4 regions of the Clostridium sp. SGI.024 genome follow, and region 4 is predicted to be linked to each of the others. Evidence: riboswitches for the same ligand, from Rfam matches in the RefSeq annotation. Region 4 holds a riboswitch; each other region holds the start of a gene.

Region 1 (7,841 bases), on a different contig from region 4:
GCACCTGCTGCAAAAATAGCTCCTAAAATACCAATTATAAATGGGAAAACATCCATATTAAAAGTTGGCTTAATAATAAATATTACACCTATAAATGCAATAACAATTGATATAATTTGTTTAAAATTAATTTTTTCTCTAAGGAATAAGGCAGAAAAAATAATTACAAAAAATGGACTTAGTTTATTTAACATATTAGCATCTGAAAGTATTAATTTATCTATAGAGTAGTAGTTTAACACTATTCCAATAGTTCCTAATGTTGATCTTAATATTAATAACTTTTGACTATCCTTTTTACCAAAAAAACTCTCTTTATTTTTAATAATAAAAGCTAAAGCAATTATACATGAAACTAAATTTCTAAAAAATGTTTTTTGAAAAGATGGTAAATCTCCAGCTAATTTAACAAAAGCTGACATACCTGCAAATCCAAATGCAGAAAAAGTTATAAATATAATGCCCTTAACCCTATCACTTAAATTATTCATTTTATCACTCCTCACTTGTATATAATACATAGAAAACAAATAAATATCAAAAAAACCTTAGAAGCATCTCTAAGGTTTTTTTCATTATTCTTCAACTTTCTTTATAAAATCCTCTTCTGTTTCTGTTTCAATGTATTTTCCATTTGCATATCCTATTACTAAACCGTCTCTTCCACCACATTCTCCTATGCAACCAACTTCAACATTTTTACTTCCAAATTTTAATTCTAATTTATCTGTGTCTATTCCTGAACAAACTGGACATACTGTTATCATAATTTATTCTCCTTTTATATTGCTATTTTATAAGGTAATTATATTAATAGTATTAATTTTTCTCAAATCCCAATTTTATTAAATAATTCTTATTTTCTTTCATATCCTTTTATTATCTTATTTTTAGTATAAGTTTCTTAATATTTCATTTTATAAAATTAAATTTTTATCAATAGTATTTAACAAAACCTTATTTAAATTTTTAACAACAACAATATCTCCTATTTTATTGCTATATATGTCTAACTTAAAATCACATACATTTTTTCTTCGTTGAAAAGGATTTTCTTTAACTTCTATAGATTGTAAGTGCTCTTGTTTAATTAAAGTTGTAATTTTTATATTACTTCCACTACTTGCTACCAATAACTCCTTATTAACACCTAAAGATGTATTCCTATACTCTAGGTAGCCAAGAAATATATTGTATAAAATTAAGAATGATATTAAAGAAATTTTTATTAATAATAATTTATTTGGAATAAAGAAACATAAAGGAATTATAATAAATACAATTAAAATATTTGTAAAAATAAAAAAAAAAATTAGATAAAGACAAATTCAAAGAATCTATCTTTATCTAATTTTTATTTTTATTTATTATTAACTAATTTCACTGTTTCTCTAGCAATCATAAGTTCTTCATTAGTAGGTATTACAAACACCTTAATCTTTGAATCATCAGTTGATATTTCTTGAATTTTTCCTCTTACTGAATTTTTATTTTCATCTATATTAAATCCAAGGAATTCAAGTCCACTTAAGCATTCTTTTCTTGTAATTGAAGAATTTTCTCCAATACCTGCAGTAAAAACTATAGCATCTACTCCACCCATTATACCAGCGTAAGCTGCTATTTGTGCTTTTACTTTGTAATTAAATATATCTAAAGCAAGTTTAGCTCTTTCATTACCCTTTTCTGATTCTTCTAAAACATCTCTGAAATCTGATGAAACTCCTGATATTCCCAGAACCCCAGATTTTTTATTTAATAGTTCATCTACTTCATTCATAGTATAACCTTTTTCTTCTACTAGGAAGCTAATTACTGAAGGGTCTATACTTCCAGCTCTAGTACCCATCATAACTCCAGCAAGTGGAGTAAAGCCCATTGAAGTATCTATTGACTTACCTCCCTTTATAGCTGCAAGTGAGCATCCATTTCCTAAATGACAAGTTATAATCTTTAAGTCTTTGATATCTTTTTTCATAACTTCAGCAACTTTTTGAGAAACATACATATGTGATGTTCCATGGAAACCATATTTTCTTATTCCATACTTTTCATATAATTCATATGGTAAGGCACATATATACGCTTCCTTTGGCATAGTTTGATGAAATGCAGTATCAAATACAGCTACCATTGGTGTATTTGGCATAAGTTCTCTACATGCATCAATCCCTATAATATTAGGTGGGTTATGTAATGGAGCTAATGATATACAATCTCTTATAGATTCTAAAACATTTTCATCAATTATTACTGACTGAGAATACTTTTCTCCTCCATGAACAACCCTATGACCAACCGCACCAATTTCTTCCATTGATTTAATTACACCATTTTTCTCATCTATAAGTGCATTTAAAACATGTTTTATTGCAACTTTATGATCAACCATATCTTCCTGAATAATATATTTTTCTTTTCCTTCTACCTTTTGAGTCAAGATTGATCCATCTATTCCTATTCTTTCGACTAATCCTTGTACTAATGAAGTTTCTGTATCCATATCAATTAGTTGATATTTTAGAGATGAACTTCCACAATTAATAACTAAAATTTTCATTTAAACTCTCCTTTTTTATATATATTCTATTAATTATATAATACACTAAAAATTCATATATTCAAATTCATAGATTCTTCAATATTTAATGAAAATATTTAAAATTCGTAAATTTTTATAACTTCATTACAATTAGCGTAGTTTTACTATTTTTTTATATAACAATATTTAAATCTATTTGTTAATAATACTTTGATGAAATTTAATATTCTATATTTTAGTTTTTTAACATAGAAATTTTCAAAAAACTAAAATAAAGAGCTACCTAAGCAGCTCTTTATTTCATTAAACTAATATATATGGTAACCTTAATTTCAACTCATTTAAACTAGAATTATTTCTTTTTGAGTAGTCACTTAATTGATTTTCATCTATTTTGTAAACATCAAAGTATTTTGCATTCTTATTTGCAAAATATAACCCACATACTGATGATGGAGGATCTATCATATAATTTTCTGTAATACTAGCACCTGTATAATTTTCTCCATCTAAGATTCTAAATATCTTTTTTATTTCTTTTTGATCTTTTAGAGAAGGATAACCAATTGCTGGCCTAATACCAATATATTTTCCTTTAAGCACATCATCTAATTTTAAGTTTTCATTTTCAGAATATCCCCAATATTTTTTTCTAAGATCTAAATGAAGCTTTTCTGCAAATGCTTCTGCTAACCTATCACAAACAAAATTTAATAACATTGAATTATACTCATCACCATTATCTCTTAATTCATTTGCATATTCTTTAGCTTCTTTTCCACTAGTAACTAAGAATGCTCCCATGTAATCTTCTATTTTAGATTCTTTTGGTGCAATATAATCACTTAATGATAAATAAATATTATTTTCATTTTTTCTTTGTTGTCTAAACATATTAAATGTTTCAATAATATTATTCTTATCATCATATAACTCTATGTCATCAGCACATGAATTTGCTCTAAATATACCAAATACCCCTCTTGGTTTTACTATTTTATTAATTTCTAATTCATCTAATAATTTATTAGCATCATTTAATATTTTTTTAGCTTCACTACCATATTTTTCATCTTCTAGAATCTCAGGATATTTCATTTTCATGCCCCATGCAATAAAGAAAAAACTCCAATCAATAAATGGCCTAATATCATTTATTGAATAATCTTCAATATATTTAACTCCTAGAAAATTTGGTTTTTTAATTATTTCGCTATTCCAATCTAATTTTAATTTATTTTTCCTAGCTTCTTCAATAGATATATAGTCTTGCTTTGATTTATTATAATTTTCTCTTATTCTTTTATAGTCATTCTTGGTATTATCAATAAAGTCCTCTCTATTTTTTGAAACTAAAGTTTTGCAAATTTCTACTGTTTTTGAAGCATCAAATCCATAAATCACAGGTCCACTATAACTTGGATCTATTTTTAGAGCCGTATGAATCTTTGATGTTGTAGCACCACCTATAATAAGCGGTATTTTAAGTCCTCTTTTCTCCATTTCTTTTGCAACTGTTATCATTTCATTTAATGAAGGAGTAATTAATCCACTTAACCCTATTATATCTACATTTTCTTCAATTGCTCTATTAAGTATTTCTTCACATGGAACCATTACGCCAAGGTCTATTACTTCAAAGTTGTTACATGATAGTACTACGCTTACTATATTTTTACCAATATCATGTACATCGCCTTTTACAGTAGCTATTAATATTTTACCATCCTTTTTATAACTTCCTAAGACATCTTTATCTATATAAGGTGTCAAAAATGCAGTTGCTTTTTTCATTACTCTTGCTGATTTTACAACCTGTGGTAAAAACATTTTTCCATCACCAAATAATTCTCCTACTCTCTTCATTCCTTCCATCAAAGGACCTTCTATTATGTTTAAAGCCTTATCATATATATTTAACGCTTCAGATAAATCTTCCTCTATATAATCTGTAATCCCTTTAACTAAAGAATATTCTAATCTTTCTCTACAAGAAAAATTTCTCCAATTTTCATTATTTGATTTTTCTTTTATATTATCTGATTTATAATTATTGGCTGCATCTAGTAATCGTTCACTAGCATCATTTCTTTTATTAAAAATCACATCTTCTACAAGTGTTAATAAATCACTTGGTATTTCATCATATATTTGAATCATTCCAGGATTTACGATTCCCATATCCATTCCATTTTTTATTGCATGATATAGAAAAACTGAATGCATTGCTTCTCTAACCCTATTATTTCCTCTAAATGCAAAAGATAAATTACTAACTCCTCCTGATACTTTAGCTTTAGGAAGATTTTCCTTTATCCATTTAGTTGCATTTATAAAGTCCACTGCATAGTTATTATGCTCTTCAATACCTGTTGCTATTGCTAGTATATTTGGATCAAATATAATATCTTCTGGAGGAAAATTTACTTTATTAACTAATATATCATAAGCCCTTTTACAAACATTAATTTTTCTTTCGTAATTATCAGCTTGACCAATTTCATCGAAAGCCATAACAACAACTGCTGCACCAAAATCCTTAATGATATTTGCTATTTTTATAAATTCTTCTTCTCCATTTTTTAAAGAAATAGAATTTACAATGTGTTTTCCTTGAATTGACTTCAATCCTTTTTCTATTACTTCCCACCTTGATGAATCTATCATTATAGGTTTTGCTGATATATCTGGATCTGAAGCTATTAATTTCAAGAAATTTTCCATTTCAAATTCACTATCTAGAAGTCCATCATCAAAATTAACATCTATAATTTGGGCTCCATTTTCCACTTGATTTTTAGCTATTTTTAAAGCTTCTTCATAATTTTTTTCTTTGATAAGCCTAGCAAATTTTGCAGAACCTGAAATATTTGTTCTTTCTCCTATATTTATAAAATTCATTTCTTTATTTGACTTAGTTACTTCTAACCCACAGTATACACTTTCTTTAATTACTTTTTTAATTTCCCTTGGTTTATATTTTTTAGCTACTTTAGATATTTCTTTAATATGCTCAAAAGTTGTTCCACAACAACCTCCAACCATATTTAAATATCCTTCCTTTAGCATTTCTTCTATATAAGTTGCTGTTACTTTAGGCGATTCATCGTAAAAGCCAAGTTCGTTAGGTAATCCTGCATTAGGATAAACTGAAATAAATAAATCTTGTGTTTCAGCAAGTTCTTTTATAAAACTCATTAATTCTTTAGCACCAAAAGAACAATTTAATCCAATAGATATGATATAATCATTTCTCATAGAATTTGCAAAAGCTAATATATCTTGACCAGATAATATTCTTCCAGATTTATCAGCAATAGTTCCTGAAATCATAATAGGTAAGCTATTCCCTTTCTCTTTATAAACTTCATTTGCAGCAATAATTGCTGCTCGTGCATTTAATGAATCAAAAATAGTTTCGATTAGTACAATATCTATTCCCCCATCTATCAATGCATTAACTTGTTCTTTATATGCTTCTTTTAATTCATCAAAATTTACACTTCTTAAAGTTGGATCCTCTACATCAGGTGATAAAGATGCCATTTTATTTGTTGGCCCAATTGATCCAGCAACATATCTTTTTCTTCCATCTTTTAATTCAAATTCATTACATAAATCTCTAGCAATTTTTGCACTCTCATAATTCATTTTATAAACTAGCTCTTCTAAATTAAAATCACGTTGTGATATAAAATTTGAATTTAAAGTATTTGTTTCTATTATATCTGCTCCTGCTTCTAAAAATCCTCTATGTATATTTTTTATAATATCAGGATTTGTTACACTTAATAAATCATTATTTCCTTTTAAAGCAAAGGGAAAATCCTTTAATATATCTCCTCTATAATCTTTCTCATCAAGCATATAGCTTTGAATATTAGTTCCCATTGCCCCATCTATAACTAATATTCTATTTTTTAAATCATCAATTATCTTAAATTTAGAAATCATTATAATACCCCCTTAAAAATAAAAAAATCTCTTTCAAAAAGAAGAGATTAATAATTTCATAATATATTTCTCTTATTTTTCAGATTTCTCTGTTGGATTTGGCACCACACTTAAAAAGTAGGTTGCTGGGCTTCATAGGGCCAGTCCCTCCACCACTCATAATAAGATTCTTAATTTATATAATTATATATTTTTTACGAGAATAAGTCAATTTTGTTCTTTTAAATTAAATAAATAATCCATTAAATTAAAGTAATGCTAAAATACTCTCAAAAGTATTATAACTTTGAGAGTATTTTATATTTTTATTATTATCTTAATATAGATTGAGCCATTCTTCTATAAGTATGTCTTATTCCTCTTATTGCAACAGATAATGTCATAATATTTTCTGGAACTGCCATACCAAAAGTTCCACAATCCCCTATATGTTGAATATCTGCTCCTGCCATCTTAGAATTTAAAGCAATTTGTTCTATAACTGATTTACTTGAACCTTCTTGTGATGTCCCAATTGTTGTCATTGCTAATGCACCATTATCATGTATCATAGAAATTATATCTTTTGCTAAAGATAAATCAAATCCTGGAACTGTACCAGGTGCTGGTATTAATACAACATCTGCTCCTGCATCTATAAATCCTTTTATAGTTTCTTCATCGTATATATTTCCACTACCTGCCCCATGCATTTTACCAGCTATAATTAATGTATCTTCTCCTAGTATTTCCTTAGCTAATTTTATTCCATTACATATTGTCTCAGCATTAACACCTGTATTTGGATTTCCTGTTATTACAATATAATCAAACCCATATTCTTTAACTTTTTTTAGACTATATTCATTTAATGTAAAACCTTTTTCATATGTACTTCCCTCTGGTACAGGTTCTAAATTTACTCCTATTAATCTTCCAACTAATTTCTTAATATTTTTTATATAATTTTTATCATTTAAATTTCTTTTTACACTTTCTTCATATACTTGTGCTATTTTTCCTAAATCATTTAATAAAATATTTCCTCCATCTATACCAAAGATAAATGGTTTTTCAAAATCAAAAGTATTTAATGTTAACATATCTGCACCAAAACTTGAAGCTAATTCTAAATTAGATACTTCTTTAATATATGGAGTATAACTTATTATACATTCAGACATAACTGTCCTTCCTTCAGATCCCTCAATGATTTCTCTTAATTCATTTTTATTAATTGTCTCAATATCTTTTGTTGTTAATTCAAAAATTCTTTTCAAGCAAATCACTCCTTTGTCTATTGCACATGTAATATTATACATTTATACTTATCAATTGTAAAAGATTAAACTATAATATAATTAAA
Region 2 (7,841 bases), on a different contig from region 4:
TGAATTTCACCTATAGAATCTTCTTCTCCTAAGCAAGCATCTATACCTATAATTAGTGCATTAGGGTGAAGTTTATTAATATAATTTAATTTATCTTCAATATTTAAAGCATGAATAGGAGATTGAAGTGTTCCAAAGACAGGTAATAAAAAATTATTTTCCACTAAAATACTACCTACAAGTGGACCAAGAGAGTCTCCAATACATTTGTCTGTACCTACACAAATTATTACAGTATTATCTTTTATATATTCTTTTATTTTATTAGCAATTTCCATGTAGGAATTATGATCATCATAATGTACTTTATGCTTCATTAAAATTCACCTCCTGATTATACCAATATATGTGGTAAGCAATTTAAATATAATAAAATGTATAAAAAAATATAAACAGGATAGTAATTAAATAAAGGTGGTGAACTATATGAAAAAGGTAATAATTTATATATTTACTATTATATTAGGTGCAAGTATACCTATTTATTTTTTACTTATTTGGGAGCCTCTAAAAAGTAAAGAGGTATTAAGTAATGAGATTTTTAGTGAAGATATAAATGAAAATAATACTTTAAATAAAAATAAAGATTTTATTAATGATTCTGTTGAAGTAGAAACTGTTTCATTAAAGCAAAGTATTTCAAATAGTTTATTTAATTATCTTGATAATGAGAGAAAAGAAAAGTTGAATGTAATTATGAAAAAATTATCTATTTTAGATTTAATAAAAATTAATGATTTTTTTATAGATAAAGACAACAAAGAACAAATAAAAAAAGGCGTAGAATTAGCTAAAAAGAGAATGAGTTCATCAGATTATGAAATATTTAAAGATATACTAGAGAATTCTATAAATTCAATTATTTTAGACTAAATTTAATAAATAAAATATAATAAATATAATTTTAAAAAAGATAATAGTATTAAATGTGAGGAAATGAAAGAAAAATAGAATAAAATAACTGTAATTCAGTTAAATGAATAAATATTAAACTTGAAATTAGTAAATAATAAATATATACTAGTCATTGTCAGTCGAGCGAGTAAAATCCAATGACTGAAAATAATAAAATAAATTTTATGGGGGAGTTCCCGAGTGGCCAAAGGGGGCAGACTGTAAATCTGTTACGTTTCGTTTCGATGGTTCGAATCCGTCCTCCCCCACCATTTAAATTTATTTGAATATGCTGGCATGGCTCAACGGTAGAGCAGCTGACTTGTAATCAGCAGGTTGTAGGTTCGATTCCTATTGCCAGCTCCAAAAAATGGGGGAGTTCCCGAGTGGCCAAAGGGGGCAGACTGTAAATCTGTTACGTTTCGTTTCGATGGTTCGAATCCGTCCTCCCCCACCATTTTAAATTTGATTTGTGTATGGAAGCATAGCTCAGCTGGGAGAGCATCTGCCTTACAAGCAGAGGGTCACAGGTTCGATCCCTGTTGTTTCCACCATATATGCTGGCATGGCTCAACGGTAGAGCAGCTGACTTGTAATCAGCAGGTTGTAGGTTCGATTCCTATTGCCAGCTCCATAAATAAGGGGGAGTTCCCGAGTGGCCAAAGGGGGCAGACTGTAAATCTGTTACGTTTCGTTTCGATGGTTCGAATCCGTCCTCCCCCACCAAAACAAAAAGTCGTATTTCATAAGAAGTACGACTTTTTGTTTGTTCATTTATTACGACTTTTTGAAATGAATAATAAAGATTAAGGGCATCTATAGTATAAATACAGAGAAGAAAAATAAGAAATATTTTTATAAAACAAATATTCAGAATAATATGTATTGTTCTTGACGAATAATTTTAAAAATGATATAATCTGAAAAGTAAAATTTGATATTAGTTCTTATCAAGAGAGGTGGAGGGAAAGGGCCCTATGAAACCCGGCAACCTACTTCATTCATTTGAGTGTGGTGCCAATTCCAGCAATATAATTTTGCAAGATAAGAAAAGTTATGATTTTTAACATCTCTTCTTATCGAAGAGATTTTTTATTATATAGCTAAATTTTTAGAATTAATATCAAAAAAAAGAAAGGAGATATTAATATGAAAAAATTATTTACATCAGAGTCAGTTACAGAAGGACATCCAGATAAAATTTGTGACCAAATATCAGATGCAGTCTTAGATAGTATCTTAGCAAAAGACCCTATGGCAAGAGTAGCCTGTGAAACTGCTGTTACTACAGGAATGGTTTTAGTTATGGGAGAAATATCAACTAATTGCTATGTTGATATTCCAAAGTTAGTAAGAGAAACTATTAAAGAAATAGGATATGATAGAGCCAAATATGGTTTTGACTGTGAAACATGTGCAGTTTTAACTTCTATAGATGAGCAATCAGGTGATATAGCTATGGGAGTAAATGAAGCTTTAGAATATAAAGCGGGAGAAAAGGATAATGTTGAAGCTGTTGGAGCTGGAGACCAAGGTATGATGTTTGGTTTTGCAACTAATGAAACAGAAGAATTTATGCCATTACCAATAGCTATGGCTCATAGATTATCAAGAAGATTATCAGAAGTTAGAAAAAACGGAACTTTAGCATATTTAAGACCAGATGGAAAAACTCAAGTTACTGTAGAGTATGATGATAATAAAGTATTAAGAATAGATACAATCGTTATATCAACACAACACAGCGAAGAAGTTTCTCAAGAACAAATTAGAAAAGACCTAATGGAACATGTAATAAAAGCTGTAGTTCCAGTTGAATTATTAGATGATAAAACTAAGTATTTTATTAACCCAACAGGTAGATTTGTTGTTGGTGGCCCACAAGGAGATAGTGGTTTAACAGGAAGAAAGATAATTGTTGATACTTATGGTGGATATGGAAGACATGGTGGCGGTGCTTTCTCAGGAAAGGATCCAACTAAGGTTGATAGATCTGCAGCATATGCAGCTAGATGGGTAGCAAAGAACTTAGTTGCAGCAGGGGTTGCTGATAAATTAGAAATACAATTAGCATATGCTATTGGCGTTGCTAAGCCAGTATCAATTGAAATAGAAACATTTGGAACAGGTAAGAAGTCTGAAGAAGAAATAGTTTCAATTGTAGAGAAGATATTTGACTTAAGACCAGGTGCTATAATTAGAGATTTAGACTTAAGAAGACCTATCTATAAGCAAACTGCAGCTTATGGACACTTTGGTAGAATTGATTTAAATCTTCCTTGGGAACAATTAAACAAAGTAGAAGAAATAAAAAAATATTTATAAAATATATAAATTAAGGAGCTGCTTAGGCAGCTCCTTTTTATACTAATACTTTTCCGCCAACTATTACATTTTTGATGTTAATATCTTCATCAAATAATAGTAAATCTGCATCATAGCCTTCTTTTATAAGGCCTTTTCTATCTTCAACTTTACAGTGTCTTGCAGCATTATAGCTAGCCATTTTAACAGCTTCATATAATGGAAGTCCAACGTTTTTATAAACATTATGAACCGCTCTATCTAAAGTAAGAATTGAACCTGCTAAGCTTCCACTTAATAATCTTGCAGCACCATCTTTAACTTCAACATCTTGACCACCTAAAGCATACATACCATCAGACATTCCACAAGCCATCATAGCATCTGTAACTAAAAGAACCTTATCAGGAGTCTTTTGGTTGTAAGCTATTCTAAGGGCTGGGTAAGATATATGTATTCCATCTGAAATAGTTTCAGTTGTTATTTCACTATCAAAAATAGCACCAACAACACCAGGTTCTCTATGAGCAAAAGGTGTCATAGCATTGAAAAGGTGAGTTGAGTGGCAACATCCACATTTAATTCCTTCCATAGCTTCGGCATATGTAGCTTTAGTATGACCTATAGAGCAAACAACTCCTCTTTGAGATAATTCTTTTATTAATTCTTTAGCTCCAGGAACTTCAGGAGCAATTGTGATAGATACAACTGCATCTTCAGCATCTCCAACCATTGCAGTATAGTTTTCTAAAGTTGGTGCAATTAAGAAATTAGGATTTTGAGCTCCTATAGCTTTTGGACTAATGAAAGGTCCTTCTAAATGAGCACCTAGTACGATAGCACCATCAGTTCCATTTTCCTTAGCTTCTTTTATAACTTCCATTGACTTTCTAATATCTTCTACAGCAACAGTCATTGTTGTTGGTGTAAAAGCAGTAGTTCCATGTTTTACTATTACTTTTGATATTTCATTAATTGCTTCAAAAGTACCATCCATAGTATCATGACCACCAGCACCATGAATATGAACATCTATAAATCCAGGAGATAAATATAATCCATTAGCATCAAGTACGTCAGTAGTATCAACATTAGTTGGATTTATTTCTTTTATCTTACCATTTTCAACTAAAACAGAACCTTTTTCTATTTTATCAAGATATATAATATTACAGTTTTTTATAAGCATATAAACACCTCCATAAATTTGAATATACATTAATTATAGCATATTGAAAATAATAGTAATTAAAAAATTAATCTTTAGTATGTATTAATTTAGATATATTATATAATAAAAATAGAAATTAATAAAAATATTTAGATTTGGAGAAGGTAACATGGAAGATTGTATAAATGGAATAGTTGAATCTATTGTATTTAAAAGTGACGATACTGGGTATGTGGTAACTAAAATAAGAATAGAAAAAGAAATAATTAGTGCAGTTGGAGTGGTTCCCTTTATAAAAGAAGGTCAACATGTTAAGTTAAAAGGACAATGGGTAGTTCATAAGCAATTTGGACGACAATTTAATATAGAAGAATATGAAGAAATACTTCCAAATTCCACAAAAGGAATTGAAAGATATTTATCAACAGGAATAATAAGAGGAATAGGACCTATTACAGCTAAAAGGCTAGTAGAAAAATTTAAGGAAAAAACTTTAGAAGTTTTAGATACAGATATAGATAAAATAAAATTAGTAGAAGGAATAGGAGAAAAAAAGTTTGAAATTATTAAGGAGTCATATTTAGAACAAAGGGATTTAAAGGATATAGTAATGTTTTTTCAAGGCCATGGGATGAGTACAAATCAGTGTATAAAGATCCACAAAAAATTTGGAGCTGATGCTAAAGAAATAATATTAGAAAATCCTTATATTCTTTCAGATGAAATTAGTGGTATTGGATTTATAACTGCTGATAGAATAGCAAAAAGTATAGGAATTGAACCAAATTCTCCTTTTAGAATTCAAAGTGGAATTAGATACATATTAAACCAATTTTCTGCCTCAGGTAATACATTTATGCCAAAGGATGAATTAATAAGAGAATCAAGTAAAATATTAGGTGCTACTTCTGAAATGGTTGAAGAAAGTTTATATAATTTATCTTTAGATTCTAAAGTAAAAGTTGAAAAAATAGAAGGGATAGATTCTGTATTTGCATTACCATATTATTATTGTGAATTAGGTGTAACTAATAGGATAATAACTTTAAGTATGGAGAATTTTAGAAGTATTAATTCAGATATTGAGTTTGAAATAGGAGTTTTTGAAAAAAAATATAGCATAAAATTTGCACCATCACAAAGAGAGGCAATAGTAGGGGCTTTTGATAATGGAATAGAAATAATTACAGGAGGACCTGGTACAGGGAAGACAACTATAATAAAAGCCATAATTGAAATTTATGAAAATAACAATATGAAAGTAGTTCTAGGGGCTCCAACTGGAAGAGCAGCAAAAAGAATGAGTGAATCTACTGGAAGAGAAGCTAAAACAATACATAGACTACTAGAAATGGGTGTTAGTGATGAAGGAAAGTCTTACTATAAGCTAGGCGAAAGTGAGCCGCTAGAAGCAGATGTAATTATTATAGATGAAGCATCTATGATAGATATAATGCTTATGAATAGTTTACTTAAGGCAATAAAATTAGGCACTAGATTAATTATAGTTGGTGATGTTGATCAGCTTCCTTCTGTAGGAGCAGGAAATGTATTAAAAGACTTAATTGAAAGTAAATTTATAAAAGTAGTTAGATTAAAAGATATATTTAGACAAGGAAAAGAAAGTTTAATAGTAACTAATGCACATAAAATTAATAATAGAGAAATGCCAATTTTAAATAGAAAAGATGGAGATTTTTTCTTTGAGAATAAGGAAGATGTTAATGAAATACTTAGGACAATAATAGATTTAATAAATAGAAGGCTTCCAAAGTTTAATACAGCTTGGGATAAATATAGGGATATTCAAATACTAACGCCTACAAGAAAAGGTATACTAGGGGTACAAAATTTAAATAATGAATTGCAAAATGTATTAAATCCAAAATCTCCAGGTAAAAAAGAAAAAGATTTAAAAGATGTTACCTTTAGAGAAGGGGATAAGGTAATGCAAATTAAAAATAATTATTCTTTAAAGTGGGTTAGAATAAATGGATATGGAGATAATGAAGGAGTAGGCGTATTTAATGGAGATATGGGCTTTATAGAAAGCATTAATGATGAAGAAAAAACATTAACTGTAGTCTTTGATGATGAAAGAAAAGTTGTTTATGATTACATATATTTAGATGAATTAGAATTAGCCTATGCCATAACCATTCATAAAAGCCAAGGAAGTGAGTTTAAAGTTATTATTACTCCAGCTTTTATGGGTTCACCTTTACTTATGAATAAAAATTTACTTTATACTGCAATTACTAGAGCAAAAGAATTAGTTGTGGTTGTTGGAGTTCCAAAAGCATTACAATATATGATTACTAATGATAAGAGTGTAAGCAGATATTCATCTCTAAAAAATAGAATTGTAGATATTACTAGTAATGAAATATTCACTGAGTAGGAGAAGTTAAATGTTAGATAATATATTAATTAACGTGAAAGAGTTTAATAATTGTGTATCTAAAATAAATAAGTGGTATAATAAGCAATCAAAAATTTTAAATATAATAACCAATCCATATAATACAGCATTAATTTTTATTAATATTATTAAGATGTCAATTAAAGAAAATAAAAAGGTTTTATATGTATGGAATGGTGAAAAATGCAAAGAAGAAATATTAGTAGAATTAAAGAAAGAAAAATTAAATTTTAAGTATTCTTGTAATAAGGAATTAGATGGGTCTGAAAATTTAGTTTTTATAAATTCTAAAAATATTAAAGATGTAAAAAATTATTATGATATTTGTATTATTGATGATATAAGTGAATATTCTATAGTATCAAAGGAAGAGATTAGAACTGGATTAGAGTATTTATATATTTATGCTAAAAGAATAATATCATATTCAATAGATAGAGTAGTTAATATGGGAACAGCTTTTGAAATAAGTGATTTAATTAGGAGAAATGTCTTTGTAGAACCTAGAATAATAACAACTAGGGTTAAACTTGATGAAGATATTCCATATACTTTATATGACTATTTAATATGGTTTAAGAATAATAAGAGAAAAGTAATAATTTATATTCCAACTGAAGAAAGGATTCAGAAAGTATATAATTACTATACTAATGAAATAAAGATAAAGGATGTTAATGTAATTAAACTACTAAAGGGAGAATCAAAAAAAGAATTAGATACTATTTATATTAACAAAAATAAGAGTGCGTTTATTATTACTAATTATATAAGAGAATATTCTTTAGGGACAGAGGGTATTGATATAGTTGCATTATTTGCTGATGAAGATTTTTATAATTATAAAAAAATCCTATATTTCTGTGCAGATGTAGGAAAAAATATTAAAAGTAAAAATATAGGCGAGGTGCTACTAGTGGCTAAAGATATATCAGAAGATATGGACTTAGCAAAGGAAAGAGCAAGGAGATATAACAAAATTATATGGGAAAATGGATTACTAAAATATTAATTTCATTGAAGGATGAATTGTTAGATATTATTTATCCA
Region 3 (7,841 bases), on a different contig from region 4:
TTTTAAAGGATAAGCAAGATGAGCTTATGAGACAATTCGTTAATCTTGTCAAATATAATAATGAATTAAGAAAATCTGTTGAAGCAGAGCTTCAAGGAGCACTTAAGGATTTTGTTATGGCTAGGGCTGTTATGAGCTCGGAATTTTTAGAAGAAGCAGTAGCTTATCCAAAAGAAAGTATATCTGTTGAAGTAGGAACTAAAAATATAATGAGTGTTAATGTTCCTAAAATGGATTTTCATAGGCAGCTTGAAGGTGATGAAGGTAGTATATTCCCTTATGGTTTTGCAAGTACATCATCAGAATTAGATGATTCTATTGCTAAATTATATGATATGTTACCTAAATTATTAGAATTAGCAGAAGTTGAAAAATCAACTCAGCTAATGGCAGATGAAATTGAAAAGACTAGAAGAAGAGTTAATGCACTTGAATATATGACTATACCTTCATTACAAGAAACTATTAAATACATTAGAATGAAGTTAGATGAAAATGAAAGAGGAGCTTTAACTAGGCTTATGAAGGTTAAAGATATAATACAAGCAAAAAGCTAACAAAGTTATTATATAATATAAAAAGAATAAAAAATGTAAAATGGGTATAAAACTATTAAATTAGTTTTATACTCATTTATAGTTTTATAGAGAAATTCTATATTTAAATTTGTAATTTGGAACAAATTACTTCTATAATTATGCATTATCCATTACGCATTATGCATTCTAATTTACAGCTCTAATTTTTTTGAAATAATTCGTAATTCTTTTGTCATTGATAAAAATAAGGGTTAATAGTATAATTAGATAATAATTGTTTACATAAGAATTATTTACATAATAAATTTGCATTATTTTTTTAAGGAGCATATTATGAGATATATTTTATCTTTAGTAGTATCATTTTTAATAGTTTATTTTATAACACCATGGTTAATGAAATTATTTAATAAATATAGTTTTACTGATAAACCAACAAAGAGAAAAAAGCATGATAAAGAAACTCCCCTTTGTGGTGGAGTAGCAATGTTTATAGGTTTTTTTATAGTTTATTTTTTAGTTAATAACTATACTTTAACAAAAGAAAAAATTTTAATATTTATAGGATCTTTTCTTATTTTAGCAATAGGTTTAGTTGATGACTTTTATAAATCCAGAGGAAAGGAATTTCCTATATATCCTAGATTAATAATTCAATTAATAGCAGCATTTATAATATATAATGCTGGCATTGTATTTAGAGGTTTTACTAATCCATTTACAGGAAATTATATAGTTTTATCTAGTTTTGTACAATTTATATTAACAATTACGTGGATATTTGGAGTAACAACTGTTATTAACTGGTCAGATGGAATGGATGGACTTGCTGGTGGCTTGTCTCTTATATCATCTATCACCTTTGCAGGAGCAGCAATAATATTAAAACAAAGTGAATCTATTACTATGTCACTAATTGTTTCAGGAGTTACACTTGGATTCTTAAAGTACAATAATTATCCTGCTAAGATTTTTATGGGAGATTCAGGTGCAAACTTCTTAGGATTTATTTTAAGTATAATTGCTTTAGATGGAGCTTTTAAACAAGCAACTTTAATGAGTATATTTATACCAATATTAGCATTAGCAATACCGATATTTGATAATCTTTTTGTAATAGTAAAAAGATTTATTGATGGTAAGCCAGTATATCAAGCAGATAGAAGTCAAATTCATTACAGATTAGAATCAAAGGGATTTACGCCAAAACAAGTTGTAACATATATAAATATGGTTAGTTTAGCTTTTAGTTTAATATCAATTATTCTGTTGTTAATAAAAAGATAGGATTTAGTAGCTATGGCTAATGAAAAATTTGAAATGTAGAATTAGGGTGAAAATATTTATTAGTAATTGAAAATAAATTATATAATAATTTTAAATTTATATTTTTGATTTGGAGCTGTTTATAACAGTTCCTTATTTTATAATTTAAAGTGTAAAATATCAGAGTATTTATTTTAAGGGGGAGAATTATGTATAGGGGAAAATTAGTTAAGCTAAGAGCTTATAGGGAAGAAGATATAGAAAGAGCTGTAGAATTTATAAATGATGAAGAAACTAAAAAATTTCTAGATACCGCCATTCCTTTTCCAATTACTAAATGGCAGGAAGAAGAATGGATAAAAAGTAGGAAAAGTAATAAAGATTTCACTTATGATTTTGCAATTGAAGATTTAGAAACTGGAAAATATATTGGAGGATGCAGTATCAACCATTGTGATGTGAAAAATAGAAACTGTACCATAGGGATAATGCTTGGAGATAAAGATTACTGGGGAAGGGATTATGGTAGTGATGCTTTAAAAGTGTTAATAAAATTTATATTTGAAGAAGTAAATATGGATAAGATAAAACTTGGAGTATTTTCTTTTAATGCTAGAGCAATAGCATGTTATAAAAAAATAGGTTTTATAGAGGAAGGAATATTAAAGAAAGAATTATATAGAAATGGCAAGTATAATGATATTACACTTATGGCTTTATTTAAAGAAGATTACAAAGAATAAAATTTGAATATTTACAAAATTAAGAAAAAGACTTATAATATAAAAAAAGAATGAACAAAACTTATCAAGAGTGGTGGAGGGACTGGCCCTATGATACCCGGCAACCTACAATGTTAATTTTATTTAAATTAATTGTTTTATTTGTGTGGTGCTAATTCCTGTAAGATAAGGGTAATATATAGGCTATTTACGTACCTAAAGGTTATCCTTTAGGTACTTTTTTTAGTAATGAAAAGGGGGCAAGTTATGAATATTAATAATTTATTTAATGAAAAGAAGGTGGTTTTTTCTTTTGAAATATTTCCACCAAAGCAAGAATCAAATATAGATACTATTTATAATACTTTAGAAGAATTAAAAGGTTTAAGTCCAGATTTTATAAGTGTAACCTATGGGGCAGGTGGAAGCTTATCTAAAAATATGACTTGTGAGATATCTTCTATAATCAAAAATAAATATAAGATAGAGCCATTAGCACATTTAACTTGTATTAATTCTACTAAAGAGCAAGTAGATAAGATTTTAAATGATTTAAAAAAAGAAGGAATAGAAAATGTTTTAGCTTTAAGAGGTGATATTCCAATTGATTTTGATGGAAAAAGTGATTTTAAATATGCTAGCGATTTAATAAAGCATATTAAATTAAGAAATGACTTTAATATAGTTGGAGCTTGTTATCCTGAGGGGCATTTAGATAGCAAGTCTTATGAAGATGATTTAATAAATTTAAAGAAAAAACAAGAAGCTGGAGCAACGCATTTAATATCACAACTGTTTTTTGATAATGAGTATTTTTATAATTTCTTAGAGCAAAAAGAAAAGTATGGAATATCTATTCCAATTCAAGCTGGAATTATGCCTGTTATAAACACAAAACAAATAAAGAGAATAGTATCATTATGTGGTGCTAAAGTTCCAAATAAGTTTATAAAGATTATGAATAAATATGAATATAATCCAGAGGCATTAAGAGATGCTGGAATTGCATATGCAACTGAACAAATTATAGATTTAATATCTACTGGAGTTCAGGGTATTCATTTATATACAATGAATAACCCTTATGTGGCTAAGAAAATAAGTGAAAGCATTTCATCCATTGTTAATACTATAAATACTTTAGAAAATGAGGTAAATTAAATTTATAAATATAGTGGAGGTATATTGTATGGAAAAAGTTGAAAGTTTTGAATTAGATCATAGAATAGTTAAGGCACCTTATATAAGGAAATGTTGTTTGCTAGAAGGAAAAAATGGAGATAAGGTAACTAAGTTCGATATTAGATTTTTACAACCTAATAAAGAAGCTTTTGGAACAGCAGCTATGCATGGATTAGAGCATTTACTAGCTTATGAACTTAGAGATAAAGTTGAAGGGATTATTGATTTTTCTCCAATGGGATGTAGAACAGGTTTTTATTTAAGCATTTGGGGAGATAGAGATTCAAAGGAGATAAAAGTAGCTTTAGAAGCTGCTTTAGAAGAGGTTTTAAAGGCTACTGAAATTCCAGCTGCTAATGAAGTACAATGTGGAAATTATAGAGATTTATCTTTATTTGGAGCTAAGGAATATGCAAAAGAAGCATTAAAAAAAGGTTTTTCATTAAGTATATATGGAGAAAAATAAAAATATTTTTCATTGCATTCTAATTGTGAAATTAGAATGCATTTTTTTGTTTAACAAATACAAAATATGTGATAATATTAAATAGATAGAAAATTTAGAAAATTTTTAAAATTTCAAAAATATTTTGTGGAGATGATTTAATGGACAAGTGTAGTAAGTTCAAAGATTTAAAATCATTTATCCAAGAAGGAAACGATGATGAAAGCTCTTTAATTGCAGTTTTACATCAGGCTCAGAACCTTTATGGATATTTGGGAAGGGATGTGCAGGAATATATAGCAGAAATGCTAAATATACCAGTTTCAAAGGTTTATGGTGTAATAACTTTTTATTCATATTTTTCAACTGAGCCAAAAGGGAAATATGTTATTAGCATTTGTACTGGAACTGCTTGCTTTGTAAGAGGGGCAAATGATATATTAGAGGATTTTAGAAAAGTGTTAGGTATTAAAGAAGGGGAAACAACTGAAGATAAATTATTTACATTAGATACTTTAAGATGTGTTGGTTCCTGTGCAATTGCACCAGTAGTACTAGTTAATGATAAGGTTTACGGACACTTTACAAAGCCTCAAGTTACTGAATTAATTAATAATTTAAGGGAGCGGGGTTAATATGGAAAAAATAAGGGATTATAAAGATTTACTAAATAAAGTTAGTGAATATAAAAGTAAAATTGAAGTAAGGCAAAATCCAGAAAAGTTCAATAATGGAATAATAGAGGAGAGACATATATTAATATGTGGAGGTCCTGGATGTAAAGCTTCAAGAGCAGATAAAATAGAAGAAAAGTTTAAAGAAGAAATAGAAAGATTAGGATTGCAAGAAAAAGTAAAAGTAATAATGACAGGATGCTTTGGATTTTGTGCTAAGGGACCAGTTATAGAAATTATGCCTGATAAGGTTTTTTATATTGAAGTTAAAGATGAGGATGTTAAGGAAATAATAGAAAGTCATATACTTAATGGAGAAGTTGTTGAAAGATTATTATATGAGGATAAAGAGACCAAAGAAAGAATAAGAGTAAAAGAAGAAATACCATTTTATAAAAAGCAAGTAAAAATAGCTTTAAAAAATTGTGGAGTAATAGACCCTGAAAATATGGAAGATGCGTTAGCAGTTGGAGCTTATACAGCATTAGGAAAAGCTATAACCTCTATGACAAAAGAGGAAGTTATAAAGGAGATTACAGAATCAGGACTAAGAGGAAGAGGTGGTGGAGGATTTCCAACAGGTAGAAAGTGGGATGCTACAAGAAGAGCAGAAGGGGATATAAAGTATGTAATTTGCAACGCCGATGAAGGAGATCCAGGTGCATTTATGGATAGAGCTATATTAGAAGGAGATCCTAACTCTGTATTAGAAGCTATGGCTATTTGTGGATATGCTATAGGAGCAAGTAAGGGCTATATTTATATTAGAGCTGAATATCCTTTAGCAGTGCATAGATTAAAAGTAGCAATTGCTCAAGCTAGAGAAATTGGAGTACTTGGGGAAAATATATTAAATACTGGCTTTAATTTTGATATTGAAATTAAGTATGGTGCTGGAGCTTTTGTATGTGGTGAGGCAACAGCTTTGATACATTCCATTGAAGGTCAAAGAGGAGAGCCAACTATGAAACCACCTAGAACTTCAGAAAAAGGATTATGGCAAAAACCTACCTGCGTTAATAATGTGGAAACCTTCGCAAATATTTGTCAAATAATTAACAATGGAGCTAATTGGTATAGTAGTATAGGAGCAAAAAAATCAACAGGGACAAAAGTTTTTGCATTAGCTGGGAATATAAATAATGTAGGACTAGTTGAAGTACCAATGGGAATTCCTTTAAGAGACATAATATATGAAATAGGTGGAGGATTAACAGACAATAAAGAACTTAAAGCAGTACAAACAGGAGGTCCTTCAGGTGGATGTATTCCTATAGAATATTTAGATTTACCAATAGAATACGATACACTTACTAGCATTGGTTCTATGATGGGATCTGGTGGCATGATAGTAATGGATGAAAATAACTGTATGGTAGACATAGCCAAGTTCTATTTAGAATTTAGTGTTGATGAATCCTGTGGAAAGTGCACTCCATGTAGAATTGGTAATAAAAGAATATTAGAAATAATAGAAAAAATTACTACAGGAAAGGCTGAAGAGGAAGATTTAAATAAATTAGAAGCGCTTTGTGAAGTTGTAAAGGATGCATCTTTGTGTGGTTTAGGTGAAGCAGCTCCAAATCCTGTATTAAGTACTATTAAATTTTTTAAAGATGAATATTTAGAACATATTATAAAGAAAAAATGTAAAGCAGGAGTATGTAAACAGTTAGTAAAATATGATATTACACAGGAATGTATAGGATGTACTAAGTGCTTGAGAGCTTGTCCAGTGTTAGCAATAAAAGGAAAACTCAGAGAACATCATGTTATAGATATTAATAAGTGTATAAGATGTGGATTGTGCTTTGAAGCATGTCCTACAAAAGCCATAATTAAGACTAGCTTAGGAGGGGATAATTAATGGTTAATGCAAAGATAAATGGTATTAATATAGAGGTAGAAAAGGGTACAAGTATTTTAGATGCAGCAAAAAAGATTAATATACACTTACCAACATTATGCCATATGTATATGGTAGATGGAAAAACAAGAAATTGTAAGGGAACTTGCAGAGTATGTGTTGTTGAAATAGAAGGTAAAGATGGATTAGTACCATCCTGTGCTACAGAAGTAGGGGAAGGAATGTCTATAAAGACTAATTCATTAAAGGCTATTAGAGCAAGGAGAATTATAACTGAACTTTTACTATCAGATCATCCTATGGATTGTTTGAAATGTGAAAAAAATAACATTTGTGAGTTGCAAAATTTAGCAGCAGAACTAGGTATACATGAAAATTCTTATGAAGGGGAAAGAAATATATTTGATTTAGATATTTCTGAGGGCTTTGTAAGAGATAGAGAAAAGTGTATATTGTGTAGAAGGTGTGTAACAGCATGTAATGATTTGCAAAAGGTAAATGCTATAACAGTAGCAGATAGAGGCTTTAAAAGTAATATTTCAACATTTTGTAATGAAAGTATAGTAAATAGTAATTGTACTTATTGTGGTCAATGCATAGCTGTTTGTCCTACAGGTGCATTAAGAGAAAAGATGAATTACAAAAAGGTTTGGGAATTATTAGATGGAAATAAATATGTCATTACCCAAATAGCTCCAGCGGTAAGATATGCTTTAGCAGAAGAATTTGGAATGGATTCAGGAAAATTATCCATAGGTAAAATAGTAGCTGCATTAAAATTATTAGGCTTTAATTTAGTATTCGATACTAATTTTGCTGCTGATTTAACTATAATGGAAGAAGCAAATGAATTTTTAGAAAGATTTGAATGCGGTAAAAATTTACCTCTTATTACTAGTTGTTGTCCAGCGTGGATAAAATTTGCTGAAAATAATTATGCTGACAAAATAGAGCTTATTTCAAGTTGTAAATCACCACAACAAATGTTTGGAGCTATTGCCAAAAATTATCTACCAAATAAATTAGGACTTAATAAAGATAATATAAAAGTTGTATCAATTATGCCATGTATATCTAAAAAGCAAGAAGCTAATAGAGAAGAAATGAAAAGTGAAGATAAAATAAAAGATGTAGATATAGTAATAA
Region 4 (7,841 bases):
ATAGCACTTTAGAAAGCACAAAAGAGAATGTTACTGTATCTATAAGTGAATTTTTAGAAGAAGGTTCAACAATAAAAAATAATGATGGGAAGGATACTTATACATTTACTGAAAATGGAACCTTTGAATTTATTGTTGTTGATAAATATGGTAATGAAACTATTGTACCTGTAGAGGTAAATTGCATAGATAAAACTCCTCCAATGGTTGTTTTAAATTATAGTACTATAAATAATACAAATGAAGCTGTAACTGTTACTATAGATGGATTACAAGATGATGAAGTTGTTGTAAACAATGATGGAAATCCTAGCTATACCTTTACTGAAAATGGTGCATTTGAATTTATAGTAAGAGACAAAGCAGGTAATGAAACAAAATCTATAGCTGTTGTAGATTGGATAAAGAAAACAGGAAATGATGGAGAATATACTAATGAAGTATATTCAGAATCTACAGTTGAGTATGCTACTAATGAAGTAACTATTGCATCATCTACTAATAATTCAGAAAATATTAGTGATAACAATGCAGCTTCTAATACTTCAGAGAGCAATAAAGAGAATAAAACTGATAGTAAAACAGAAAATAAAACTGATAATAAAAAAGAAAAAGATGAAACAGAAAATTCTACTTCTGATAGCAAAGAAGAAGAGGATTTATCAAATAATTCTATAAGTGAGTCATTTTCTGCAAAACCAACAACAATAGCAATAATAAGTGTTGCCCTTGCAAGCATAGCTACAGCTATATTTGTTGTAATAAAAAAGTTTTTTAGATAATTAAAATTTAAAAGGATTTTTAGGAAGATTAAGTTCAATTTCACATTGTTCTTAATCTTCTTTATTTATTTTTAGACCACTTCATTCCACAAAAGGCGAAAAAATTGCATTTAAATATAAAAATGGGATTTATTACAAATATATTGTTATAATTTTTTTATTAATAGAGGAGAGAAACTGAGTGCATTGGCATTGAAGATTTAATGAAGCTTTAGCTTAATTTACTGTGAAAGCTTATCTTAGCAAGGTCTTAGCAAGGTCTTAGCAAGGGAACTGAGGAAAATCTTCCTCTGAAAGGAGATAATAAATGGATGATGAAATTTTAATAAAACTTATTGGTGGGCCTATATTTATAATTATTATTGTTTTATTATTAATTGTTTTTAATCTTAAGAAAAGAAAACAAGGTAATAATAAAACAATAAATAAAGTAGACTATGGTCAAGTTTATTTTCAGATGACAATTGCAACTTTTGCTGCCATGATTATTTTATGTGATGATATTTATGAATTTTTACTATTTCAAGCTTCACTAATATTTGCATCAATATTAATTAGTAAATATGCTAATGATAAGATAGATAAAAGGTTATAAAGAGTATTTAATTTTTAATATACATTTAATTTTAAGATTAATTTACAATAATTATATATTTTACAACTAAGGGAGAATGAAATGGATAAAGTTTTAATGATAGAAAAGACTAAAGAATTTGTTAAAAAGAAATTATATGGAGAAGGAAGTGGCCATGATTGGTTTCATATAGAAAGAGTATATAACTTAGCTAAATATATAGTAGAAAAAGAAAATGCAGATTCTTTTATTGTTGAAATGACAGCACTATTACATGATATTGATGACTGGAAATTTTCAAAGTCTAATGATATTAATACCACAGTTACGGAGAAATTTCTTAAATCTATACAAGTAGATAAGAATGATATGGAAGCAATAATAAAAATAATAAAAACTATGTCTTATAAAGGTGGGGTTGTGGATTCAACCCAACATACAATTGAAGGAAAAATAGTTCAAGATGCAGATAGATTAGATGCTATAGGTGCAATTGGAATAGCAAGAACCTTTGCTTATGGAGGGCATAAAAATCGACCAATTTACGATCCATCAATAAAGCCTATGGATTTTAAATCCTTAGATGAAGTTAAAAATGCAGAAAATCATACAATAAATCATTTTTATGAAAAACTATTAAAATTAAAAGATTTAATGAATACAGATACGGCAAAGGAAATAGCAGAAAAAAGACATAAGTTTATGGAAGACTTCTTAGAGGAGTTTTATAGTGAATGGAACTTTTAAGTAATGATTTATTAATTAAAATTGTGCATTATTTCCCCTTCTTTTACTTATATTAATATAAAGAGTATAATATAAATAAAAGGGTGATAATTATGAAGGTGCTAATAATGACTATTAACTTAAGAGCTGAATGGGTTCATTCTTTAAAAGAAAAAAGGATGATAGTAAGAAGTATAACTCAAAAACTTAAAAATAAATTTAATATTTCAGTAAATGAAGTTGGTAATCAAGATATTCATAACTATATTACAATTGGTATATCAGGGATTTGTGCTACAAATGCACAATTAGATTCAATATATGAAAATATAATAAATTTTGTTGAAGAAAATACTGATGCAGAATTAATTAATATAAGAAAAGAAGTAATAGTATTCTAAATTTTTTAGCAATAGTTGTTGACATTTAAAGTTAATAAATGTATAGTATTACTATAAAATTTAATAAACATTTTTAAATGTTTCTTATCAAGAGTGGTGGAGGGACTGGCCCTGTGAAACCCAGCAACCTTTAATAGGTGTGATAGGCTTAATTTTTATTGAGCTAAATTACTCATATTAAGTTTGGTGCTAAATCCTGCAGCTTTAAAGCTGATAGATGAGAGAATAAATCAACAAGTGATATTTACACGCACTAGAGAATTTATTCTCCAGTGCGTTTTTTGTTTTTATTTAAGTTCTAGGAGGGACATAAATGATTGAAATTAAAAATTTAACTAAAAAATTTAATGATGTGGAAGTTATAAAAAATGTTTCTTTATCTATAGAAGAAGGTACGATATATGGAATAATAGGGCATAGTGGAGCAGGAAAATCTACTTTACTTAGATGCATAAATGGCCTTGAAAGTTATGAAGATGGCTCAATAAATGTTATGGGGAGAGAAGTTAATGAGCTTAAGGGATATGAATTAAGAGAATTTAGAAAAAAACTAGGTATGATATTTCAAGGCTTTAATTTATTAAATAGAAAAACTGTATTTGATAATATAGCCTTACCATTAGAGGTTTGGGGATTTGAAGAAGAATATAAGGAATATAAAGATAGTTTAGGGGATAAAAAACCTATTAGCTATAGAAGCTACAGAAGAAAAAGAATAAATGAAAGAGTAAATGAACTTTTAGATTTAGTAGGACTTTCTGAAAAAGCAAAAGTAAAGCCCACAAGCTTAAGTGGAGGACAAAAGCAAAGAGTTGCAATAGCAAGAGCTTTAGCATTAGAGCCTAAAGTTTTACTATGTGATGAAGCAACATCAGCCTTAGATCCAAAGATAACAAAGGATATATTAGCACTTTTATCTAAAATTAATAAGGAGTTAGGCATTACTATAGTAATAGTAACTCACCAAATGGAAGTAGTAAAAGAAGTTTGTGAAAAAGTTGCATTAATAGAAGGTGGAATATTAAAAGCAGAAGGAAAGTCAGAGGAATTATTCTTAAGACCTGGGGTATCATTAAAGAAATTCCTTGGAGAAGAAGAGGAAGATATTTTACCAGAGTCAGGTATTAATATTAAGTTATTCTTCCCAAGTACATCTTCAGAAAATGCACTTATAACAAAGATGGCAAGAGATTTAAATGTAGATTTTTCAATAGTTTGGGGTAAGCTTGAAAAGTTTAGAGAAGATATATTAGGTAATTTAGTAATAAATATTAATGAAAAAGATAAGGACAAGGTTATAGCTTATTTAGAAGAAAAAGGTGTAGTATTGGAGGTGCTTAAATAATGACAGAAATATTAATTGAAGGATTTAATAAAACCATAATAATGGTATTTTTCTCAACATTATTTTCAGTAATTTTAGGATTTATTCCAGCTATTATATTAATAGTTACAGCACCAAAAGGCTTAAAGCCTAATAAAACTGTTTTTAATACATTAGATACAATAATAAATATTTTAAGAGGTTTCCCATTTATAATTTTAATGGTAGCAATAATGCCACTTACAAAATTAATAGTAGGAAAATCTATAGGAACAACAGCAGCAATAGTTCCACTTACTATAGCAGCAGCTCCATTTGTAGCAAGAATTATAGAATCAGCTTTAAAAGAAGTAGATCCAGGAGTAGTAGAGGCAGCAAAATCCTTTGGTGCATCAAATACACAAATAATATTTAAGGTAATGCTTAAAGAAGCAGTTCCATCAATAATTTCAGGATTAACATTAACAATAATAAGCATAATTGGATATTCAGCTATGGCAGGAACAGTAGGAGCAGGTGGACTTGGAGACTTAGCAGTAAGATACGGTTATCAAAGATACCAAACAGATGTAATGATAGTAACAGTAATAATCTTAGTAATAATTGTACAAGTTCTACAATCACTAGGAAATTACTTATATAAAAAATTATCACAATAGAGAAATGAAAAATGAAAAATGAAGAATGATTTTACATTAATTTAAGAAACTCATAAGAGTTTCAACAAAAATTACTCATTATCAATTATGCATTACGCATTATAAGTGTGTATAGATTAAGGTTTATAAGTTTTTAAATTTTTAGATATAAATAAAAAAAGTAAAATGAAATGTAAAATAAGATAAAACTTCCTAAGAAGTTTTGAAGAAATTTTATAGTAATTTGGAACAAATTACATCAATAATTCTACATTTTACATTCTACATTTTACATTAAATTAAGGGGGTTTTAAATATGAAAAGAAAATCAATTTTATCAATTTTATTAGTAGGAGCTTTAGCAATAGGCTTGGTAGGATGTGGAAATAAAGCAGAGGGTACTGGCTCAGCAGCTGAAGATAAAACAATAACAATTGGGGTTAGCCCAGTTCCTCATAAGGAAATAGTAGAACAAGTAGTGCCAGATCTTGAAGCAGAAGGATATACAGTTAAAGTAGTAGAATTCACTGATTATGTAACACCTAATACAGCTTTAGCTGAAGGTGAGTTAGATGCTAACTACTTCCAACATATAGCATACTTAAATGAAACTAATGAAAGTAAAGGCTTAGATTTAACTTATACAGCAGCTATTCACTTAGAACCATTAGCAGCTTATTCTAAATCTATTAAAGATTTAAAAGATCTTAAGGATGGTGCAACAGTTGCAGTTCCAAATGATCCATCAAATGAAGCAAGAGCTTTAAGATTATTAGAAAAAGCAGGTTTAATTAAGTTAGGTGATGGAGAATTAGTTACTCCTAAGGATATTACTGAAAATACTAAGAACTTAAAGTTTGAAGAATTAGAAGCAGCTCAATTACCTAGAGTTTTAGAAGAAGTAGATATAGCAGTTATTAATGGTAACTATGCTCTTGAAGCAGGATTAAATCCAGCTAAAGAAGCATTAACAATAGAATATGCTAATGCAGAAGCAGCTAAAAACTATAGAAATATCTTAGCTGTTAAAAAAGGTACTGAAGAAAGTGAAAAAATTAAAGCTTTAACTAAGGCATTAACTTCTGAAAAAGTTAAGAAGTTTATAGAAGAAAAATATAGTGATGGAACAGTAATTCCAACATTCTAAGAAATAAATATAAATTATTATATAAAAGATGAAGTATTAAGCCTTAATATTTCATCTTTTATTTTTATAAATAGGAATTTATAGAAATAGATAATGTAGAAATATATTTTAATACTTAAATACAAATTAAGAGTTTACCTTAAATTAAGATATATATTATTTGTAGCAAGTACAACTAAAGTTAAATTAGAGAGGATGATATAATAATGAACAAACAGGAAGTATATAAATATTTGAAAGATATAAATATATGGCATGAAATTACAGAGCACAAAGCAGTGTACAATATGAAAGAAATAGAAGATATAGAGGTTCCATATCCAGAAGCAGATGCAAAAAACCTTTTTGTTAGAGATGATAAAAAAAGAAATTATTATCTTATAACAGTAAGAGGAGATAAAAGAGTTGATTTAAAGGATTTTAGGCAAAAGAACAATACAAGACCTTTAAGCTTTGCTTATGAAAAAGATTTAATGGATATTATGGGATTAATACCTGGAGCTGTTACACCTCTTGGTTTATTAAATGATAAAGAATGTAAAGTACAATTTTTTATAGATGAAGAGTTTAAAAATTCACCAGAATTAATAGGCATTCATCCAAATGATAATACAGCAACAGTATGGTTAAAAACAGAGGATTTAATAAAAATTATAGGAAACCATGGTAATGAAGTACATGTGGTAAAATTTTAGTGTACAATTAATTTATAGAAGTATTAAAATAAATTATAGGTGATATTATGGAGAAATTATATTATAAAAATCAATATTTAAAAGAAATTGAGGCAAAGGTAATAGAAGTTAAAAAAGTTAATGATAAATATCATATAGTTTTAGATAAAACTATATTTTTCCCAGGGGGAGGAGGGCAACTATGTGATGTGGGATACATAAATGATAAAGAAGTTGTAGAGGTGTATGAAGAAAATAAAATCATTTATAATGTGTTAAAGACTCCTTTTGAGGTTAATGATATTGTTAGTTGTAAAATAGATTGGGAACGAAGACAAGATGGAATGCATCAACATTTAGGCCAACATATATTATCGGGATGCTTTTTCAAATTATTTAATGCTAATACAGTAAGTATTCATTTGGGAAAAGAAATAAGCACAGTAGATATTATAGGAGTATTAAATGAAGAGCAAATAAGAAAAGCAGAAGCGTTTGCTAATGAAATTATTAATGATGGAATAGAGGTTAGTTTTTTAGTTCCAAATGAAGAAGAGCTAAATGCTATGAATTTAAGAAGAGATTTACCTAATACAGAAGAGGAAATTAGAGTTGTAAAAATAGGTGATTTAGATATTAATGCTTGTTGTGGAGTACATCCAAATAAAACATCAGATTTAAGGATGATAAAGATTAAGAAATTTGAAAAAAATAAGGGAAATACAAGAATAGAATTTTTAGCTGGAGAAAGAGCTATTAATGATTCTTTATTTAAGGATAAGGTTCTTAGAGAAATTTGTAATTATTTAAATAGTACTGAACATGAAGCTTTAAATGGAATAAAAAATTTAAAGAATTCCTTAGAAGAAATAAAAAAAGAAAAAAAGATATTAGAAGAAGAATTATTGAACTATGAAGAAGAAACACTTATTAAAGAAGGGAAAAATATAGGAAAATATATTGTTATTAATAAGATATTCTTTAATAAATCAACAGATTATGTTACAAGACTTGCTAATAAAATAAGCGAAAGAGATAGTATTATCTGCTTATTTGCAATAAGGTTTAAGGAGAAAGCTAATATAATTCTTGCTTCTTCAAAAAATATAGAAAATGTTAATATGGGGCAGATATTTAGAGAATATATTTCTATAGTTAATGGTAAAGGTGGAGGAAGTAAGACTTTAGCCCAAGGTGTTGGAGAAGTAGATAATATAGAAGAGTTTTTAAATAATATTTATAACTTTTTTTGTTGAAATACTAACTATAAAAATTAAATTTGTAACCAACTATCGAAATTCCCAATATACTAAATTATAAAGTAATGCAAATATTTATATTATTACTATATAAATAATGGGAGGGAAAGAGTTGGCAAAATGGGTATTGGATGCAGGTCACGGTGGAAAAGACTCAGGAGCAGTTGGTAAAAATGGTAGACGAGAATCTGATATAGTTTTAGAAGCTGTTTATGAGGCAAAAAGGTTATTAGAAAGAAACGGTGAAATAGTATTGCTTACAAGAGCATCTGATATATACTTAGATGTCATGGACAGAGTAGAGATAGCAAATAAT

What was found. A riboswitch is a leader RNA that binds a small molecule or an ion and turns the genes downstream of it on or off. The one in region 4 is predicted to bind S-adenosylmethionine.
Region 1: another riboswitch for S-adenosylmethionine. It lies ahead of metH (methionine synthase); the one in region 4 lies ahead of ACQRD5_RS04495 (methionine ABC transporter ATP-binding protein).
Region 2: another riboswitch for S-adenosylmethionine. It lies ahead of metK (methionine adenosyltransferase); the one in region 4 lies ahead of ACQRD5_RS04495 (methionine ABC transporter ATP-binding protein).
Region 3: another riboswitch for S-adenosylmethionine. It lies ahead of metF (methylenetetrahydrofolate reductase [NAD(P)H]); the one in region 4 lies ahead of ACQRD5_RS04495 (methionine ABC transporter ATP-binding protein).

The regions. Positions count from the first base shown of each region.
Region 1 is NZ_JBNPON010000052.1:17,822-25,662, forward strand. Features, by position in the region: gene ACQRD5_RS13035 (DMT family transporter) at 1-491, opposite strand, end outside; gene ACQRD5_RS13040 (DUF1450 domain-containing protein) at 576-767, opposite strand; gene ACQRD5_RS13045 (PH domain-containing protein) at 918-1,328, opposite strand; gene ACQRD5_RS13050 (acetate kinase) at 1,361-2,560, opposite strand; gene metH (methionine synthase) at 2,846-6,496, opposite strand; SAM riboswitch class I at 6,566-6,664, opposite strand; gene ACQRD5_RS13060 (hypothetical protein) at 6,808-7,764, opposite strand.
Region 2 is NZ_JBNPON010000090.1:322-8,162, forward strand. Features, by position in the region: gene yyaC (spore protease YyaC) at 1-317, opposite strand, end outside; gene ACQRD5_RS15865 (hypothetical protein) at 427-873, shown strand; tRNA gene ACQRD5_RS15870 (tRNA-Tyr) at 1,082-1,166, shown strand; tRNA gene ACQRD5_RS15875 (tRNA-Thr) at 1,186-1,260, shown strand; tRNA gene ACQRD5_RS15880 (tRNA-Tyr) at 1,267-1,351, shown strand; tRNA gene ACQRD5_RS15885 (tRNA-Val) at 1,373-1,448, shown strand; tRNA gene ACQRD5_RS15890 (tRNA-Thr) at 1,454-1,528, shown strand; tRNA gene ACQRD5_RS15895 (tRNA-Tyr) at 1,536-1,620, shown strand; SAM riboswitch class I at 1,839-1,945, shown strand; gene metK (methionine adenosyltransferase) at 2,044-3,219, shown strand; gene nagA (N-acetylglucosamine-6-phosphate deacetylase) at 3,257-4,387, opposite strand; gene recD2 (SF1B family DNA helicase RecD2) at 4,539-6,770, shown strand; gene ACQRD5_RS15915 (hypothetical protein) at 6,781-7,803, shown strand; gene ACQRD5_RS15920 (ComF family protein) at 7,776-7,841, shown strand, end outside.
Region 3 is NZ_JBNPON010000002.1:58,807-66,647, reverse strand. Features, by position in the region: gene ACQRD5_RS01140 (V-type ATP synthase subunit D) at 1-557, shown strand, start outside; gene ACQRD5_RS01135 (MraY family glycosyltransferase) at 873-1,826, shown strand; gene ACQRD5_RS01130 (GNAT family N-acetyltransferase) at 2,015-2,548, shown strand; SAM riboswitch class I at 2,607-2,720, shown strand; gene metF (methylenetetrahydrofolate reductase [NAD(P)H]) at 2,795-3,688, shown strand; gene ACQRD5_RS01120 (S-ribosylhomocysteine lyase) at 3,717-4,175, shown strand; gene ACQRD5_RS01115 (complex I 24 kDa subunit family protein) at 4,316-4,789, shown strand; gene ACQRD5_RS01110 (NADH-ubiquinone oxidoreductase-F iron-sulfur binding region domain-containing protein) at 4,791-6,695, shown strand; gene ACQRD5_RS01105 (NADH-dependent [FeFe] hydrogenase, group A6) at 6,695-7,841, shown strand, end outside.
Region 4 is NZ_JBNPON010000008.1:67,389-75,229, forward strand. Features, by position in the region: gene ACQRD5_RS04475 (NPCBM/NEW2 domain-containing protein) at 1-782, shown strand, start outside; gene ACQRD5_RS04480 (hypothetical protein) at 1,090-1,377, shown strand; gene ACQRD5_RS04485 (HD domain-containing protein) at 1,459-2,103, shown strand; gene ACQRD5_RS04490 (DUF503 domain-containing protein) at 2,196-2,483, shown strand; SAM riboswitch class I at 2,565-2,707, shown strand; gene ACQRD5_RS04495 (methionine ABC transporter ATP-binding protein) at 2,797-3,828, shown strand; gene ACQRD5_RS04500 (methionine ABC transporter permease) at 3,828-4,466, shown strand; gene ACQRD5_RS04505 (MetQ/NlpA family ABC transporter substrate-binding protein) at 4,762-5,592, shown strand; gene ACQRD5_RS04510 (prolyl-tRNA synthetase associated domain-containing protein) at 5,799-6,287, shown strand; gene ACQRD5_RS04515 (alanyl-tRNA editing protein) at 6,335-7,522, shown strand; gene ACQRD5_RS04520 (N-acetylmuramoyl-L-alanine amidase family protein) at 7,638-7,841, shown strand, end outside.